Regions from separate parts of the Paenibacillus sp. W2I17 genome, predicted to be linked through region 2. Evidence: riboswitches for the same ligand, from Rfam matches in the RefSeq annotation. Region 2 holds a riboswitch; each other region holds the start of a gene.
The links. Region 2 has a riboswitch for cyclic di-AMP ahead of QF041_RS02555 (3D domain-containing protein). Riboswitches for the same ligand answer to the same signal wherever they lie in the genome.

Region 1: another riboswitch for cyclic di-AMP. It lies ahead of QF041_RS13380 (HAD family hydrolase); the one in region 2 lies ahead of QF041_RS02555 (3D domain-containing protein).
Region 3: another riboswitch for cyclic di-AMP. It lies ahead of QF041_RS20555 (resuscitation-promoting factor); the one in region 2 lies ahead of QF041_RS02555 (3D domain-containing protein).
Region 4: another riboswitch for cyclic di-AMP. It lies ahead of QF041_RS20175 (C40 family peptidase); the one in region 2 lies ahead of QF041_RS02555 (3D domain-containing protein).

What each region holds. Positions count from the first base shown of each region.
Region 1 covers NZ_JAUSXM010000001.1:2,998,878-3,003,091, forward strand. The annotation lists gene QF041_RS13370 (Nramp family divalent metal transporter) at 1-394, shown strand, start outside; gene QF041_RS13375 (HAD family hydrolase) at 531-1,214, opposite strand; gene QF041_RS13380 (HAD family hydrolase) at 1,353-1,751, opposite strand; cyclic di-AMP (ydaO/yuaA leader) riboswitch at 1,867-2,041, opposite strand; gene QF041_RS13385 (glutathione peroxidase) at 2,414-2,893, shown strand; tRNA gene QF041_RS13390 (tRNA-Leu) at 3,042-3,124, opposite strand; gene QF041_RS13395 (urease accessory protein UreF) at 3,541-4,214, shown strand, end outside.
Region 2 covers NZ_JAUSXM010000001.1:554,555-558,768, reverse strand. The annotation lists gene QF041_RS02560 (polysaccharide deacetylase family protein) at 32-823, shown strand; gene QF041_RS02555 (3D domain-containing protein) at 931-1,602, opposite strand; cyclic di-AMP (ydaO/yuaA leader) riboswitch at 1,605-1,801, opposite strand; gene QF041_RS02550 (amino acid ABC transporter ATP-binding protein) at 2,022-2,744, opposite strand; gene QF041_RS02545 (ABC transporter substrate-binding protein/permease) at 2,731-4,170, opposite strand.
Region 3 covers NZ_JAUSXM010000001.1:4,569,157-4,573,370, forward strand. The annotation lists gene rsmA (16S rRNA (adenine(1518)-N(6)/adenine(1519)-N(6))-dimethyltransferase RsmA) at 1-807, opposite strand, end outside; gene rnmV (ribonuclease M5) at 812-1,357, opposite strand; gene QF041_RS20555 (resuscitation-promoting factor) at 1,513-2,697, opposite strand; cyclic di-AMP (ydaO/yuaA leader) riboswitch at 2,971-3,224, opposite strand; gene QF041_RS20560 (TatD family hydrolase) at 3,466-4,214, opposite strand, start outside.
Region 4 covers NZ_JAUSXM010000001.1:4,493,792-4,498,005, reverse strand. The annotation lists gene rbsK (ribokinase) at 1-845, shown strand, start outside; gene QF041_RS20185 (c-type cytochrome) at 920-1,276, opposite strand; gene QF041_RS20180 (GNAT family N-acetyltransferase) at 1,427-1,921, opposite strand; gene QF041_RS20175 (C40 family peptidase) at 2,277-2,747, opposite strand; cyclic di-AMP (ydaO/yuaA leader) riboswitch at 2,751-2,888, opposite strand; gene QF041_RS20170 (hypothetical protein) at 3,134-3,985, opposite strand; gene QF041_RS20165 (M1 family metallopeptidase) at 3,996-4,214, opposite strand, start outside.

The DNA of each region.
Region 1 (4,214 bases), 2.4 Mb from region 2:
TATTCTGTTCGGTGTGGCGCTGTTAGCATCAGGTCAGAACTCTACCCTTACAGGTACACTCGCTGGGCAAATAGTTATGGAAGGTTTCCTGAACATTCGAATTCCGGCTTGGCTGCGCAGACTGGTCACACGTCTGATCGCCATCATCCCGGCGGTAATTGTGACAGCCATTGCAGGAGAACACGGCACAGAAGAACTGCTCATTTTGAGCCAGGTCGTGCTGTCGCTACAATTGCCCTTTGCTGTAATTCCCCTGGTGATGTTCACGAGTGATAAAAAAAGCATGGGTGCATTCGCCAACAAATTGTGGCTCAAAATCATCTCATGGGTCATTGCCGCGATTATCGTTGTGCTGAATGTATATCTGATCATTCAGACGATTCGGTTATTCTAATCTCGTTCTTATCGACTAAATACTAAAAAGGCTGATCAACTCCGGTATGCAATACCCAAGTTGATCAGCCTTTATTGTTGCAATACAGCAAGGTGTTTCCTTTTATAGTAAAACTCAAAATCCAATAAACAATCATCTAATCCTGATTTGGTATCAGTAACGGCAGGAGCTGATCCAATGAATCCACAGTCCAATCCGCACGTTTGTCATCCGATAGTTCTGGCTGGAATCTTCCGTAACCCTGCATAATTCGAATCGTACGCATGCCCAGCTTCCGAGCAGGTATAATGTCGTTATCGATCCGATCGCCGATCATGACGGCTTCCTCTGGTTCACAACCGGCCTGCTTCAAGGCTACAGCGTATAACTCAGGGTCTGGCTTGGACACTCCTTCTTCAGCCGAGCAGGCCAGAACATCAACATACTTCCGCAGTCCGTAACTCTCCAGTCTCTCTTCCGTTCCAGGACTCTGATTGGCAATAATGCCAATGTGATAATGCCGTGACAACTGCTGAAGAACGTAATCCGCTGAAGGAAAAGGACGTTCAAGATCTTTTTGAAATTTCAGCTTGTCCTGAATCTGTTTCTGGTGTCCCTCGTCTTCAACAAATGTGCGAATCGCCACTCTCATAGGCCATTGCTCATATTTCTGGTAACAGTTCGCGAACAGTTCGCGTACCGCCTCAATTGTCACCGGATACCCCAAAGCACAAGCTTCACGGACGAACTGTCCGATAATATCATCAACCGGCTCCCATTCATCTACCAGTGTATCTCCAACATCAAAAAACAACCATTTCAATCCACCTACATCCGGCACGCCAATTCCTCCTTGAACAACCTCTAAAACCATAAAAAAGAAGACTCACCATCTTGCATGAGTCTCCTCAAACTTCCGTTTATCGATACATTCAATTATAACAGGCACCTTACACCTGAGCAATCACAAGCTATGGCATTAACCATTGAGGAGAAAGCCAACTTCCCCATTAAGCGAATATACAATCCGGTCTGCGCCCATGCCCCGATAGATGCCCTTAGGATGACTCTGCTCCGTAATCACGCACAGGGATTTCGATGTCCATGAACGGCAGATCTGTAAATAACGACAGGTCAGATTCAGGCTGTTCTCGAAAATAAACACGTTGCCTACGCTGCCCTGCGGCAAAAACCATTTTTGAGCTGCAGCCGTGTTCATGCGAATGACATGTTCTACTCCGATTCTACGGAGTCTGCGCTCTTCCCCTGCACTGTTGGTTAGAACGGCAAACGGCATTTTTTTGTACATCAGCAATTTAATAAATTTGCGTCCTGCTTCATTTGGAGCAGTCACTAAGATCATCTCAGTATCCATCATTCGTTCCTCCCTTGGCGTGAAAAGACAACAAAAAAGAAGCGTGGGGGACCAAGGCCTCCCGAACGCTTCTTAAATAATCCATGGCGAAAACACCATGAACCAGCGTACGGCTTGTTGCCTCTCCCTTTAACGCTTACGAGGTTAGCTGACGGATTCGGGCGCGAGAGTCGCCCTATTTCCGGCTGTCACCGGAAAATTCACCCCATGAATGCCACTGTCCTGGACAGCGCATTCCGTTGGTTCCCCCGTTTTCCACTCATCAATGAATGGAAACTCAGCGATTAAAACATCGTTCGTATATCTTAAGGATAAGATCGAGCGATATTATCGTTTGTTTCGTTTTTCAGGTACAATTTAGTTTAAATTGAAATTACGTTATGAATCATACACCCGTGCCATGTCGGTGTAAAGTCCGCGCAGATCACCGAATCGGCAGATTTTTGCCAATTCCTATCCATAATAACGCTTACAACAAAGTTATACTCTATCTATCTCTTCAAGGCTATCTAATTCTCACTCTGGCGTAAATCACTTCGCAATTCATTCACGTATTCTGCACAACTTGCCTGTTTTGATGCTTTTAACACCATATTAGTTTTGCAATATTTAATTGCAACCAATATAATAGAAGATATAAGAGTAAATAAATGGAGGCGATTTAGATGACAGTCTACGATTACAAAGTGAATACACTTCGCGGTCAAGAAGTTGAAATGTCCGACTACCGTGACAAAGTGCTCCTGATTGTGAATACGGCAAGCTCATGTGGCCTTACCCCTCAATTCAAAGGTCTACAAGAACTGCAAGACAAGTTTCAAGATGCTCCATTTGAAGTTCTTGGTTTCCCAAGCAACCAGTTTGCACAGGAAAAAGGATCTTCCGACGATATTGCCGAGTTCTGTCAGATGAATTATGGCGTGAGTTTCCCCATGTTTGAGAAAATTGATGTGAACGGCTCAAGCGCTCACCCTCTTTTCCAACACCTTAGCACAGAAGCTCCTGGCCTGCTCGGCTCCAAAGCAATCAAATGGAATTTCACCAAATTCCTCGTGGATCAGAACGGACAGGTCATTAAACGTTATGCTCCCAAAACAACACCGGACAAGATTGAAGAAGATATCAAGAATTTGCTGCAAAAATAATACACAGGCCACCCGTAGCCGGAAGGTAGAGCACCATTGCCCCGGTAATGGATGGCCTTTTTTTCTCAACTTTGATGTCATACTGTTCGAAAAAGACAAAAAAGAAGCTTTCCATTAATGGAAAGCTTCTTTTTAATCGTTCATATGATGCGGTCGAGAGGACTCGAACCTCCACGGGCATACGCCCACTACCCCCTCAAGATAGCGTGTCTGCCATTCCACCACGACCGCATGTCGTAAATAATCGGCAACAGAATTGATTATACCGGGTTCAGAACTAAAAGTAAAGTGCTTTTTAATACTTCTTTTTCAGCTAGGCATTTTCATCAAAAATCGCATAATCTCGTCATCTTTACCCATGAACTGCATATCATTAGATTTGATCCCCTCTTTTCCGGCTTGAGCTGATCTTATTGATTCATTTATATATAGTCCTTCCTTTACCTATTCATTCATATGACATTACACGTTATTTAAAATAACACAATAATTTAGATTTAGATTCTATTCATTAAATTTCACTGATACTATTGACAAAAAGCGGACATTTATGGGATGATAACTATCATATAATTCGGATTCTCAAACAAAAAGGAATATAAACGTCACTTTAATTGACATTTAACGAACACAGGAGGCGAATGATTGTGAACCGTGGGAATAAGCTGCTCGATTATGTCAAACTGCTTGATTCCTCTATTCAGGTTGGAGGGTTCACCCATTCCTTCGGCATGGATATCCATATCAGGGAGGGTACCATTCGTAATGCTGAAGATCTCGAATCATTCATGCGTTGTCAGTTGCATCCGAGCATCGTTCGTCTTGAAGGTATGGCCATCAAAGGTATCTATACCGCAGCAGATCACAAGGATACATGGCGGATAGCTCTGATCGACAAGCTCGTCCATGTTCAGCGAACCCCTGGAGATCTCAGAGAACAAGCTGCCACCATGGGTAAACGATTGATCAGACTCGCACGCGCTCTGCACCCCTGGATTGAATTCAGCCAGCTCGAACAGATCTTTGCCAAATATGATTCGGTTGGCTGCCTCTCCACTGTTCACGCCTGGATTAACCACCACCTCGACATCCCGGTCGAAGAGGCGGTCCTTGGTTACCTGCATTCAGCCATGAATGCCTGCATAACCGAAGCCTCCAAAGTCATTCCCCTGAACAACGATACAACCAAGGATCTGATGGTCCGCCTGGCCACAGATCTGGAGAATGAATGGAAGACCGTCAGCGCCTCGGCTGCGGATGGACTGGCACAGCCAACCTCGATGTCCATGAAATCGTTTTTCCCCAGTTTCCATATGCTCGG
Region 2 (4,214 bases):
GAACGTCATTTTGGAAAAGGAGGCCGTTATGATGCGCGTACGCCTCATTATGCTGATGGTTATCGTTATTTTTCTAGGGGGATATCATGCTCCAGTTTCATCGCGTGATGTTTCAAGCCCGTCAAGTGAATCAGTATCAGGTTCGGATTCTGCAGAAGAAGAACAACTGACATTGGGACAGTTACGTCAAAAATATGCCGATACGTTCAAAACCAATGGTCCTTCAACAAAGAAGGTTGCACTGACTTTTGATGATGTACCTGATCCACGGTTTACTCCACAAGTGCTGGATGTATTGAAGAAATACAATGTCAGAGCTACATTCTTCATCGTGGGTAGTCGTGCTGAGAAACATCCGGATCTGGTGAAACGCATCGTTAAGGAAGGGCATATGGTTGGTAATCACAGCTACAATCATCCTGAATTCAGTAAGCTGTCGATGAATGCCTTTCGCAAACAAATTTTACATACCGGGGATATTATTCGACGATTGGCGGGATACACGCCGAAGATGATTCGGCCGCCTTATGGAGACATTAATGAAGAACAGCTGAGATGGGCTGCCAAACAACACTATAGCATTGTGAACTGGAACGTAGACTCCCTGGACTGGAAAGGCCTTTCAAAGGAACAGGTGAAAGATAACATCCTGTCTGCCGTAAAACCCGGATCCATCGTTCTGCAACATGCTGGAGGCGGTGTAGGATCAAACCTGAACGGCACGATTGAGGCTTTGCCTGAAATCATTGAGGAACTTCGTAATCGAGGGTATGAACTGGTCACCTTGGACGAGATGTTGGGATTGCCAAAGGCCAAAAATTAGGATGACCGTGATAGCAAATAAATGAGAACATAAAAGGGTGCTGTTCAATCGCAAATTAGCGACTGGCAGACACCCTGTTTGAATTCATTTTAAATGTAATTTACTCTCTATTTCAGAATGTACAGCTCGATATCCTGAAAACCAAATGTGCTTACGGACTGTTTGCTACCCGGGATAAAGATATCAATCCGATGACCCTTGATTGCACCGCCCACATCACGCGCTGTGGCTACAAAAGCCTGTTTTGGCAATCCTGGATGGCTGTGACCAGTTACCAGTACTTTGGTTCCGAGTGGAATCACACTTGGATCAACTGCAATCGTGCCCAGTTCAAGGTCATTTCCGAAATAATCGACTGCACCCCAGCCTCCATTTTCAGACGGATCAGCAGAGTATGCCGTTGCTTTTACGTTCACAGCTTTGCTGTAATCGAATGTTTTACCCCAGGCCTGAACCACTTTGTTATCTGCGTTAACGTCCAAGCTTGCTGTGGTAACCGTTTTGGCTTGGGTCTTGCTCTCCGTCGCCGCGGCAGCAACATTGTTTGCCTTACCGGGAATCGTAATTTTCAAACCACCATAAATGTTGTAAGGTGAAATGTCGTTGTTTGCTTTAACCAACGTGTTCATTGCTACTCCATATTGTTTTGATAAGGTGTAGAAGGTATCCCCTTCTTTGGCCACATGAACTGAATCGGCGTGAGCCGGAACGGCTTGAATGAGCATTGCTGTTGTCATTAATGCTACTGCTGTTTTGGCTATACGTTTCTTGTTAATCATGGTCTTCCTCCCTCATTGTGCCTGCGAAGTTAGTTGTCGGATTCGGATGAGGAGCCCACCCTATAGGTTCTTCATTACATTTGAAACGTTATGTACCCCTAATTCACCCCAAGCAGTGTGCTGTAGATCTTCCCCCTGCACAATCTGCATCGTTACATCCCCCGCACTCCCTGTCCGGAAGTTTCGGCAGAGTTCAATATATCACAATTTTGTAACCTGAACTTGTAGTAATTCTTACCAAATGGTTTTTTAGCATGTAAGCATATGTAAGAGTACTGGATACTTTAGAAATATTGGACGACCCGATTCCTTTACATTTGGTAACAGAATAGTTACTTTTCCGAATCCATACGTGATTATTAACCATAAAAAAATAGCGTCACCGACTCGAAGTCAGTAACGCTATTGATCACTTTCATTTAGAGTACTTTGGCAAGAAAATCACGTGTACGTGAATTTTTCGGTGCTCCAAACACCTCATCAGGTGTTCCCTCTTCTACAATAACCCCGCCATCCATGAACAGGATCCGGTCTCCTACTTCACGTGCAAAACCCATTTCATGCGTTACAATGACCATAGTCATCCCGCCTTCTGCAAGACGTTTCATGACATCCAACACTTCACCGACCATCTCGGGGTCCAGTGCCGAAGTAGGCTCGTCAAACAGCATGACATGCGGCTGCATGGCCAATGCTCTTGCAATGGCGATCCGCTGCTTCTGTCCACCGGACAGCTGATTCGGGAATGTATCTTTTTTATCGTACAAGCCCACGGTGTTAAGCAGATCAGCAGCAATTTTCTCCGCTTCCTGAGTGGATTGTTTTTTCACTTTAATCGGAGCAATCGTAATGTTTTGCTGTACCGTTTTGTGTGGGAACAGGTTGAAATGCTGGAACACCATGCCCATTTTTTCCCGAGTTGCATTAATGTTGTGCTTCGGATCGGTGATTGACACACCTTCAAAATCAATCTCACCCGAGGTAGGCTGTTCCAACAGGTTCAGACAACGTAAGAAAGTACTTTTACCTGAACCGGAAGGGCCGATGACTACGACAACCTCACCTTTGCCAATCGTCACGTTAATGCCCTTAAGCACATCGTTATTACCATAAGATTTGTGTAATTGTCTAACGTCTATCACTTGCACTCAACTTCCTTTCCAGTCGTCCAAGCAGCTTGGACAAAATAAACGTTAATACAAAGTAGATGGCTGCTGCAATCAAAAATGGACTCAAGCCTTGATACGTAATGTTTTTGACCACACTTGCCTGATACATAATGTCCACCATACCGATAACAGAGATAATGGAGGATTCCTTGATGATCGTTATGAATTCATTACCAATTGCCGGCAATACGGCCTTGAAAGCCTGTGGCAATATGATGTAACGCATTGCTGCACCTCTGCCCATTCCGAGGGAGCGAGCTGCTTCCAACTGGCCACGATCCACCCCTTGAATACCTGCACGGAAAATCTCCGCCAGATAGGCACCACTATTGATTGAAAGTGTAATGATACCTGCCTGAAGTGCAGTGAAGTTAATGCCAAAGCTCAGGGAAAAACCATAGTAAATAATCATCAATTGTACCAGCATCGGTGTGCCACGGATCACTTCAACGTAAGCAGTACCGATCCAGCGCAAGATTGCAGCGTCATGCAAACGGAACAAACAGATGATCAATCCTATAATTACCCCGAAGATAACCCCAAGTGCAGACAACAGAAGTGTGTATCCTACACCTGTAGCATAGAAACTTTTGTACTCCCAGAATACTTGGAAAATATTTTGTGATTTGTTCGCTTTATCCGCCATCAAGAGGCTGGCATCCGTCACCATTTGATTGATTTTATCTTCGCTTTTCAGTCGCTCCAGTGTTCCATTTACTGCAGCTAGCAGCTCGGTATTACCTTTACGAATCCCGATTGCCGCTTCTGCTTGCTCTTCGTCCGGAACAGCAGCAGCAAGTCCAATGATATCGTCCAGATAACCTGCAGCAACGGTATCTTCAACGATTGCCGCGTCAATGCGTTTTGTTTGCAGTTGAAGCACGATATCCGAGATTTTATCCAGCGCAGTAAGCTTCGCTCCTGGAATACTCTGTCCGATCGTTTCCTGAATGGAGCCTTTCTGAACGCCAATCTTCGCATTTTCAAGTTCTGCCATGGTTGGATATTTGTCTTTATCCACATTGCGAACCATAATCACTTGTTTTGATTTATAATAGGTGTCGGAAAAATCGATACTTTTCTTCCGCTCATCCGTCGGCGTCATACCTGAAATCACCAGATCAACACGCCCGCTCTGCAATGAAGGCAGAAGACCGTCGAAGCCCATATCCTCAATCACAAGCTCAGCGCCAAGATCTTTGGCAATCTCTTTGGCGATCTCAATATCGAAGCCGACGATTTCATCTTTGCCATTAATCACTTTATGGAATTCGTATGGTGCAAAATCAGCACTTGTACCGAGCACCAGCTTTTTACTGCTTGAATTGTCTGTAGTCCCACTTGCAAATGCCACAGGAACGGCAGTTGTCAGTAGAACAACAAAGGTCAACAGCATCATGGTGTAACGACTTATTAATTTCAACCTTGTTCTCTCCCCTTACA
Region 3 (4,214 bases), 4.0 Mb from region 2:
ACCTGCCTGCTCCAGCAGAATGTCTGCCTGTTCCCGGTTCTCCTTTGTGAAGAAACGTGCCTTCAAGTTGTTTGAGATTGTTTTTCTCCGTTGGGCAAAAGAAGCCTGTACCACTTCGAAGTAGTGTGCTTCATCCGGAATCTCCACTGGTGGTTTCTCACGCACTTTCAGCTTAATGACAGCTGATTCCACATTAGGTTGCGGAATGAAGACTGTAGGCGGCACAATACACACAAGCTCCGGCATACTGTAGTACTGAACTGCGATGCTTAGACTGCCGTAGTCTTTTGATCCCGGTGCAGCAGCCATGCGTTCAGCCACTTCTTTTTGGATCATGACAACAATGCTGTCTACCGGCAGTTTCTCTTCAAGCAGTTTCATCATGATTGGAGTCGTTACATAATAAGGCAGGTTAGCCACGACACTGACTTTGTCCACGGATGCAAAATCCGTATTAAACAACTCAGCCAGATCAAGCTTCAGCACATCCCCATGATGAACACGTACATTCGAATAAGGCTGCATCACTTCTCCCAGAATTGGGATCAAGCGCTGATCAATCTCTACGGCTGTGACAGGGCCGGCTACCCGAGCCAGTCGCTCCGTAAGGGCCCCAATACCCGGCCCGATCTCTAACGCGCCCTTGGACTCGTCCAAATCGGCTGCATTAACGATTTTGTTCAGTATATTTTGATCGATCAGAAAGTTCTGACCCAGACTTTTCTTAAATGAGAATCCGTGTCTTTGAATAATCTCTTTCGTACGCTTGGGCGTTGCAATTTCAATCGTCTCTTCCATGTCCTTCATATGCTCACAATCCTTCACGTTCAATTTGCGCTAATGCTGTAGAGAACTCTTCCCGTGTAATCTGAAATACACTGAGACGTTTGTGGAACTGCTTACCGTTACAATATCCGATGCCCAGCAGATTGCCCATCTCCATGCGACGTGCAGCAGCCTGCGGATGCACAATAAGTCCTGCTGCGATCAGGTCCTCCCAATCGATCAGGCTCGGAGCACCTTCGTATGAAGTATGTACGCGCGCCAGAGCATGACGGATCGCCTCTGGTGAGGCATTCTCCACCCCAATGTCCCCTTTGCGCGTTGCATCGGCTTCCGGAATGAAGGCATGTTTGCAGCCAGGCACCTTGTTCGCAATAATTTTTCGAATGCGTTCGCCAGCATGATCCGGATCTGTCAGTACAATGACTCCCCGTCTCTCCTGAGCAAGCGCAATCCGCTTCAGAATGCGTTGGTTGATGGCTGATCCACCTGTTTCTATGGTATCGGCTTCCACGGCCCGACGGATAGCTACCGTATCGTCACGGCCTTCCACCACAATGACTTCTTTTATCATGTTCCATTTCTTCCTTTCTAACGCAAAAAGAAGAGGAATATCCTCTTCTCTGCCAAACGGCGGGGGAGACTGAATTCAGACTCCTCCGCCGCATATTCCGCATGAATCATTCATGCAACTATTTTATAGCATTCCCATTTCAAAGTAAAACGATTTTAGTTCGCTTCCGGCTTCACCGGACCGATCACGTAGACCGTCTTGCCTTTCTTACGTCCAAAATTCAGGGCATGCTTCACACTGTCATAATACACATCAATTTTGTTGCCTTTAATGGCACCGCCTGTATCTTCCGCACGACGGAATCCCAGACCTTCGATATATACCCACCAGCCAATTGGAATGACTTTGGGATCAACCGCAATGGTGCGTCCTTCCGTTACACGAGTACCGGAAGCTGTTTTAGTTCCAATGCCAGGCTCTTCGGAAGAGTAGGCAGTCATGGATACATTTTTAAGTACTTTGGAGTATTTAAAAGAAGTTCCGGATACGGTAATTACTTTGCTGCCCGAGGCAGATGTTTTCTTCGAGTTCGTTGTTGTAGCCTTTTTGGTTGTTGACGTTTGAGCCGATACGGTCTGAATCTCAGGTTCCTTCACGACCGGTTTTGCTTTGGTGCCGACAGCGATCACTTTATCTACACGATTATTCGCGACAGATTTGCCGACCATTTTTTTGGAGACCAATTCTCCATCCTGAAATACCTTTTCGATATGCTGTACAATTGTGCCTTCTTTGCCGTTCACAACGACACGGTTATCCCCTTTGTACAAGCTAGGGTCAGCCGTTTTAATGACTTTGTAAGCGATCGGTTGCTCTACATCCACTGTACGCTTTGTTACGCGCACTACACGGATCTTCATCTCCGCTTTGATCGCAGTTCCAAGCGCCGGATACACTTTATCATTACTTTCAACTTGAATACCTGATTTTTGGATTGCATCTTCTACCGATGAATCGGTTGTATACAGAGTCTTGGTGTCTCCGTCTGCCGTAATGTTAACTGGAACGGCCCGCTCAATAACGATTCGGTCTCCATCTGTAATCGCCCCATTCATGGACATGGATACCTTATCGTGAGGGCTGACTGTGATCGACTGCTCCTCCAGCATTTCCTGAAGCATTCCTGTACGAGTCTCTACCACCTGAGCTTTGCCATCAATAACCAGTGAAATTTGTTTCCCGGCCTGACCGTAAACGACTAACAAGATCATGATTGTAAGCGCAATTGAGAAAATCGCGATCAATGCCATTTGACGCATGTTCTCATGCTTCCACCGCAACGCGAAAGACTTACTGGATGATCGTGACTCATGGGTCTCTTCTGGTTGGAATGTGCCCACTTCTCCGTCCTCCTTCATAGCCTCGCCGTCTAAAGTAATGCATGATGTCTTTGACGTGACTATACCAAATTTTCTACAGAACACAGATCGGACCAACATAATCCGGTTCTGCACCATGAATCAATCTTCGCAACATGATGTCATCCTCCTGAATACCTACCGTATGATGACAATATTTCTTTTATTCAAAAACAAAAAAGCCAAAGAAAGAGTGTAAGAGGAACTCTTTCGTGGCTTCCGAATGACTTTGAATATCGGAAATTCATGCACGAGGTTGCCTCTCTTTTTCCGCTTGCGAGGTTAGCTGTCGGGTTCGGGCGAAAGAGAGCCGCCCTATCTTGGGTCACCCGCTCATGGCGGACGCCCTTGAATTCACCCCGAGACCCAAAGAAGAAATCAAATATGGCTTCGCAGTTCCCTTCGCTGCTTTTGGGTCAGCGAACGTTGCGCATCGGCCAAATACACCGATGTTTAAGCCCTATTGGTTCCCCCGCTCTCCGATAACGGAGACTCAGCGAGACTGATTCATGAAAGTAATGTTGTTTCATCGGAAAGTGTCCCTTTGTTCATCCCCCGAACATCTGTCCAATTTTCCGCACAACAATTCACTGAAAAGATGATATCCTGTTTTGATGCATGTTGTAAAGCGTTGATCAAGTACGTTTTTCTGAATATTTGGTTAAAATATTGTAATATTCTTGATTTATTTGGATCAAAGGGCAAATTACCTCCGCTTACCTGCCTTTTTCACCTCATTTGCTCGTTTTTTTACCGAATTCCAAATCGTTCCATGGCATTTTTGGTTGTTATTGCAGCAATTTCCTCCACCGAAATGCCTTTAATTTCCGCAGCTGCCTCTGCAACCAGACGTACATGCGCTGTCTCATTTCGCTTCCCACGATAAGGGTGAGGTGTCAAATATGGAGCATCTGTTTCAATGAAAAACCGGTCCATAGGAACCTTCTCCAGCACCTCTTTGGGCTGCTTTGCATTTTTGAATGTGATCGGTCCTCCGAAGGAGAGATGGAAACCCATATCGAGACAACTTTTTGCTGTTTCCCAACTGCCCGAGAACGAGTGCATCACACCACCAACTTCTCCCGCCTTCTCTTCACGCAAAATTCTTATGATATCCTCATGTGCATCCCGATTATGGATGACAATTGGCATGTTCACTTCACGCGCCAAAGCAATTTGTTGTCGTAATACGCGATGCTGTATCTCTTTTGGTGAAGTATCCCAGTGATAATCCAATCCAATCTCACCGATCGCAACCACTTTTTCATGCTTGCATAAAGATGCAATCCACTCCAAATCGCCCTCCTGCATTGTGATCGCATCTACGGGATGCCACCCTACAGCTGCATATATAAAGTCATATGTTTCAGCGAGTTTCATTGTGGTTGGAATTGTCTCCCGGTTAAAGCCAATGTTGATCATGCGACCAACTCCTGCATCCACAGCACGCTGAATCGTGTCCTCGCGGTCCTCGTCGAATTGTGGTGCATCCAGATGTG
Region 4 (4,214 bases), 3.9 Mb from region 2:
AAGGGGCCAACCAGGCTGTTGCCGCTGCGCGTCTGGGTGGACAGACTACGATGATTGGTGCGGTGGGATCGGACGGTTTTGGTGAACGTCTGCTGCACAGTCTGACGGAAAGTGGTGCAGATGCCTCGCAGGTTCGCATATTGGAAGACACGGTTACAGGGACGGCTTCCATCTGGCTCTCTCGGGGAGACAACCGGATTATCGTTATTCCTGGTGCGAATGGGCAAGTGGTGCCTGAGATGCTGGAAGAGGCGGATACGGTAAAAAGCCTGACTGCAGCCGCAGCGGTGCTGCTGCAGCTGGAGATCCCGCTGCCAGCGGTTACCCGCGCCGCCCAACTGGCGGCTGAAGGCAGCGCACTGGTGGTGCTCAACCCGGCTCCCGCGGTGCCGGGTCTGCCCCAGGAGCTCCTGCGGTGCGTCGACGTTGTCACGCCGAACCGCAGTGAGCTTGCCGTGCTTACCGGCCGGGATCATCTCCGGCCGGAAGACCTGGATGCGGCGGTCGCAGAGCTCGCCGCATCCCTCGGGGCCGCTGTCGTCACGACGCTCGGCCCCGAGGGGGCTGTTTACGCGGCGGCGCCTGGTGGCCGCGTACAAGCAGAGCGTGCCGGCGCGTGCCGTGCGCCCGGCTACGCCGTAAGCGCCGTCGATACAACCGGCGCTGGCGATTGCTTCAACGGCGCGCTGGCAGTAGCCCTCGCGCGCGGTGAGACTTTGGACGCGGCCGTAGGCTTCGCCATGGGTGCGGCCGCGTTATCCGTGACGAAGCTCGGCGCCCAGTCCGGGATGCCGTCCGCACGTGAAGTTGAGGCCTTTCTGGCCGAGAATGCGCCAGAGGCTTAATAATTGATATAACAAAGAGGCTCTTATTCTCCCAAAAGGGGATTAAGCGCCTCTTTGTTATGCGTGTGCAGAGATTATTTCTTCTCTGACAGCCACATGGCGATATTTGCAATCTCTTCGTCCTGCAGTTTGCCCTTGAAGGAAGGCATACCACCTTTACCTTTGACAATCGTAGAATAGATCTTCTCCAGATCATCTTGGCTACCGATATTTGCCAGAGCAGGTCCTACGCCACCTTGAAGCTGATCCCCGTGACAGGAGATACAATTGGCTTTGACCAGTGCCTCAGCCTGTCCGGCATCCAATGTTACTTCCGGCATGGTTGGTTTGGCTTCTTCAGCCACTTCCTCTTTCCCTGGAAGCGTAAACATTAAAACAATAGCTAAAGCGCATGCTGCAAAAAATACTCCGCTCATGATCCATTTGTGCATCCCTTATGTCCCCTCCAGAATGAAAGATCATCTAACCTGAAACTATCCATATCATTATAACGGAACCTGTACTGACATCATAGCATTTTGTGGGAATTTTTTGAACTAATCACATAACAAGGGGCAAATTTGGTTGTTTTGCAATGGATTCTAACCGCGAGGCCCTTCATAAACCATACAGTGAAAGGGCTTCAAGCCGCTTGGGGTCTGTCGTTCGTATGTATCCTGGGTGACAAATCCACTCTTCAGATAGACTTGAATGGCACGAGCATTCCAAGTGAGTACTTCCAGATCAATCTCATTTGTGGGATTTCGGCGAATGGCTTCCTGTACAATGGCAGTGACAAAAGCTATCCCTTGACCCTGACCACACAGCTCTGGATGCATGCCAAGGCCAATCCGGGTTACCCCTTGAAGTGGGAAGTATTGAGCAAACCCACATATACGATCGTTCTGATCCAGGACGATCGCATATTGCTCCTGCCGCAGCTGTGCATCTCCGAATTCCACTTCCAGAGCTTTCATCTGCTCCCAGGGGAGCCAGCTGTAGATATTGTAAGGCGGGTCATACTGCCAACTGCAGATAAGCTCCGCATGTTCTTCTCGCATAGGTACAACGTGAAACGTCACAGGGGTTTCCTTCATACACCTGCATGCTCCTTTCCTTGAAACAGAACTCTTTGTCCACTCTACAAAAGAGATGTTCATTTAGCAAGTCTTCCTTCCCGAGAAAAAAATGAAACAAAAGTTCCGGTAATTCCGTTTATATTATAACGGGATGGGTAAAAACATCATAAGGGCACGGACGAACGAACGCAAAATGAACCTGTTTGATGTCGCAGGATATGCCCCGAGTATAACTTGCAACATGAATAAGGATTGAAGCACAAAAAAACCGCCGGATACATTCCTGCGGAGAATGTACCGGGCGGTTCTGTTATGCTTCTTGCTTCGTTCCAGTATGTTTAATGGTTACAGCATCATGTTGCTCAGCTTGTCCCTAGTCAAGGGCCAGTGATTCATATGCGTCCGTGCTCATAATCCGTTTCGCGCCAACATAACGATTGGCCCAATAGTTTTCACTCAATGCACTGATCGTAACGCCTTTGGAAGAAGAGGAGTGTGCGAACTTTCCATCCCCTACAAAGATTCCTACATGAGATACGCCTTTACCTGTTGTATTAAAGAACACCAGATCGCCAGCTCTCATCTCCATGCGGGATACGGAATCGCCCATGTCGAATTGGGAACTGGATTGGCGTGCCAAATCAATACCCAACTTGTCGAATACATACCGTGTAAATCCGGAGCAGTCAAAGCCGTTAAGCGTTGTTCCCCCACTTTTGTATGTAGTTCCCATTGCTGAATCAATTACTGTGTCCATCTTTGAATCTGCGAATGCGCTACCTGCACCAAGCGATAAAGCGAATGTGATGCTAAGTACAGCTGCGGTTAATTTCTTCTTGAACAAGAGATATTCCCCTTCCAACGCCTGCGAGGTTAGCTTAAGGATTCGGTTGAAGGTCCCCTATGATCCCTCTGTAGCAAGATCAATTCACCCATAACTGGTTCCCCCGCTTCCCAGGTGCCAGGAATTTGGCTATGCTAGTTATGCACCTGCGAAATCAAGAAATGACGATTTAATTTTAAGTAGTTACAAATATGAATGTAAAGATTACAAAGTTGTTACTAAAAACTCACTGCGATTATTGTAACAGAGGAGTACGGCTTTGGCAACGTTTAGCAACAAATTTAGCAAAAAAAACCTCGACCTTTGATGGGGAAAGGTTGAGGTTTGCCTATTTATAAGTACATATTAGGCCTTGAGTTTAACATGCGATGGTAACAATTTTTAAACTATCTGCTCTCACCTTTGGATATTTTGGACTGCCATAATCGGAAATGGCTGCATATTTTCCACAGACTTAATAGACATCTGGCAAGTGGATACGTCTGTTGTAGTATAAGTCCGGTAAGTCCCGTTAATAACCATGAGGCTGAAGTGAATGCCCCAAAGACGAGCAGGTTTACTCCGCCCAGCAGGAGCGCAATGCCGATTACAGCGCTGAGATGACGCAGTGCAATCCAGAGTGCTTTGAGGGTACCGTGAGCCCCGCCTTCTCCTTCTGGTGCCGACACACCAAACTGCATGTAGAGTATGGCATGGTGGATGATCCAACCATATACAATCCAGGCAGCAACATAAGGTATACCAGGCAAAAGTAATTGAAGGGAATGAAATCCGTCCATGAGAATCGAATAGAGCTTCGGTATGAGCCAGTAGGCGGGCAGAAGTATCAATAAAGTACGTATGGTGTGGAGCAGCAGCATCGGTTTCCACAGATTTTTGATTCCGCGGACGAAGGGGATGCGCTCTTCTGTAGAATTAAAGTGCTGAAGTGAGTAGAGCAGTCCTGCCTGAATGAGGGGGCTGATCAACATGCGAACCAGCAGCATGCCCCCGAGAATCCAAAGATAACGATGAACCTCCGGATGGGTAGACAGGTTAAGTTGACTTTCCATTTTGAACAAAAGTGTACTCAGCTCACCGGCATCAGCATCTGGATAGCGAAGGAGTAGTGGGATAACCGCCGATTGTACCATTCGATAGAAGAAATATCCCCAAATGAGTTGATAAAGAAATAAGAGTGCGGCAATGAACATATGCTGACGGACGAGAAACCAGCCTTCACGTATTTTCGCTTTCACCGTTTCCACCTCACCATGACAGACCTCCGAATATGGCTTCTATTAGTTTGGTTACACTCATGCTCCAGCGGGACTTCGCCCGCTCATCCAGTCCGGATTTCAGGAAATTGTTCATATGGTGGTTCTCCAGCACGATCGAGTACAGAGGATCGGTCATGGCCCAGGATACGGGGGATGTGTGAGTTAATTTATACGTGATGCGATCTTCTTTGCCATTCCATTGCTTGGT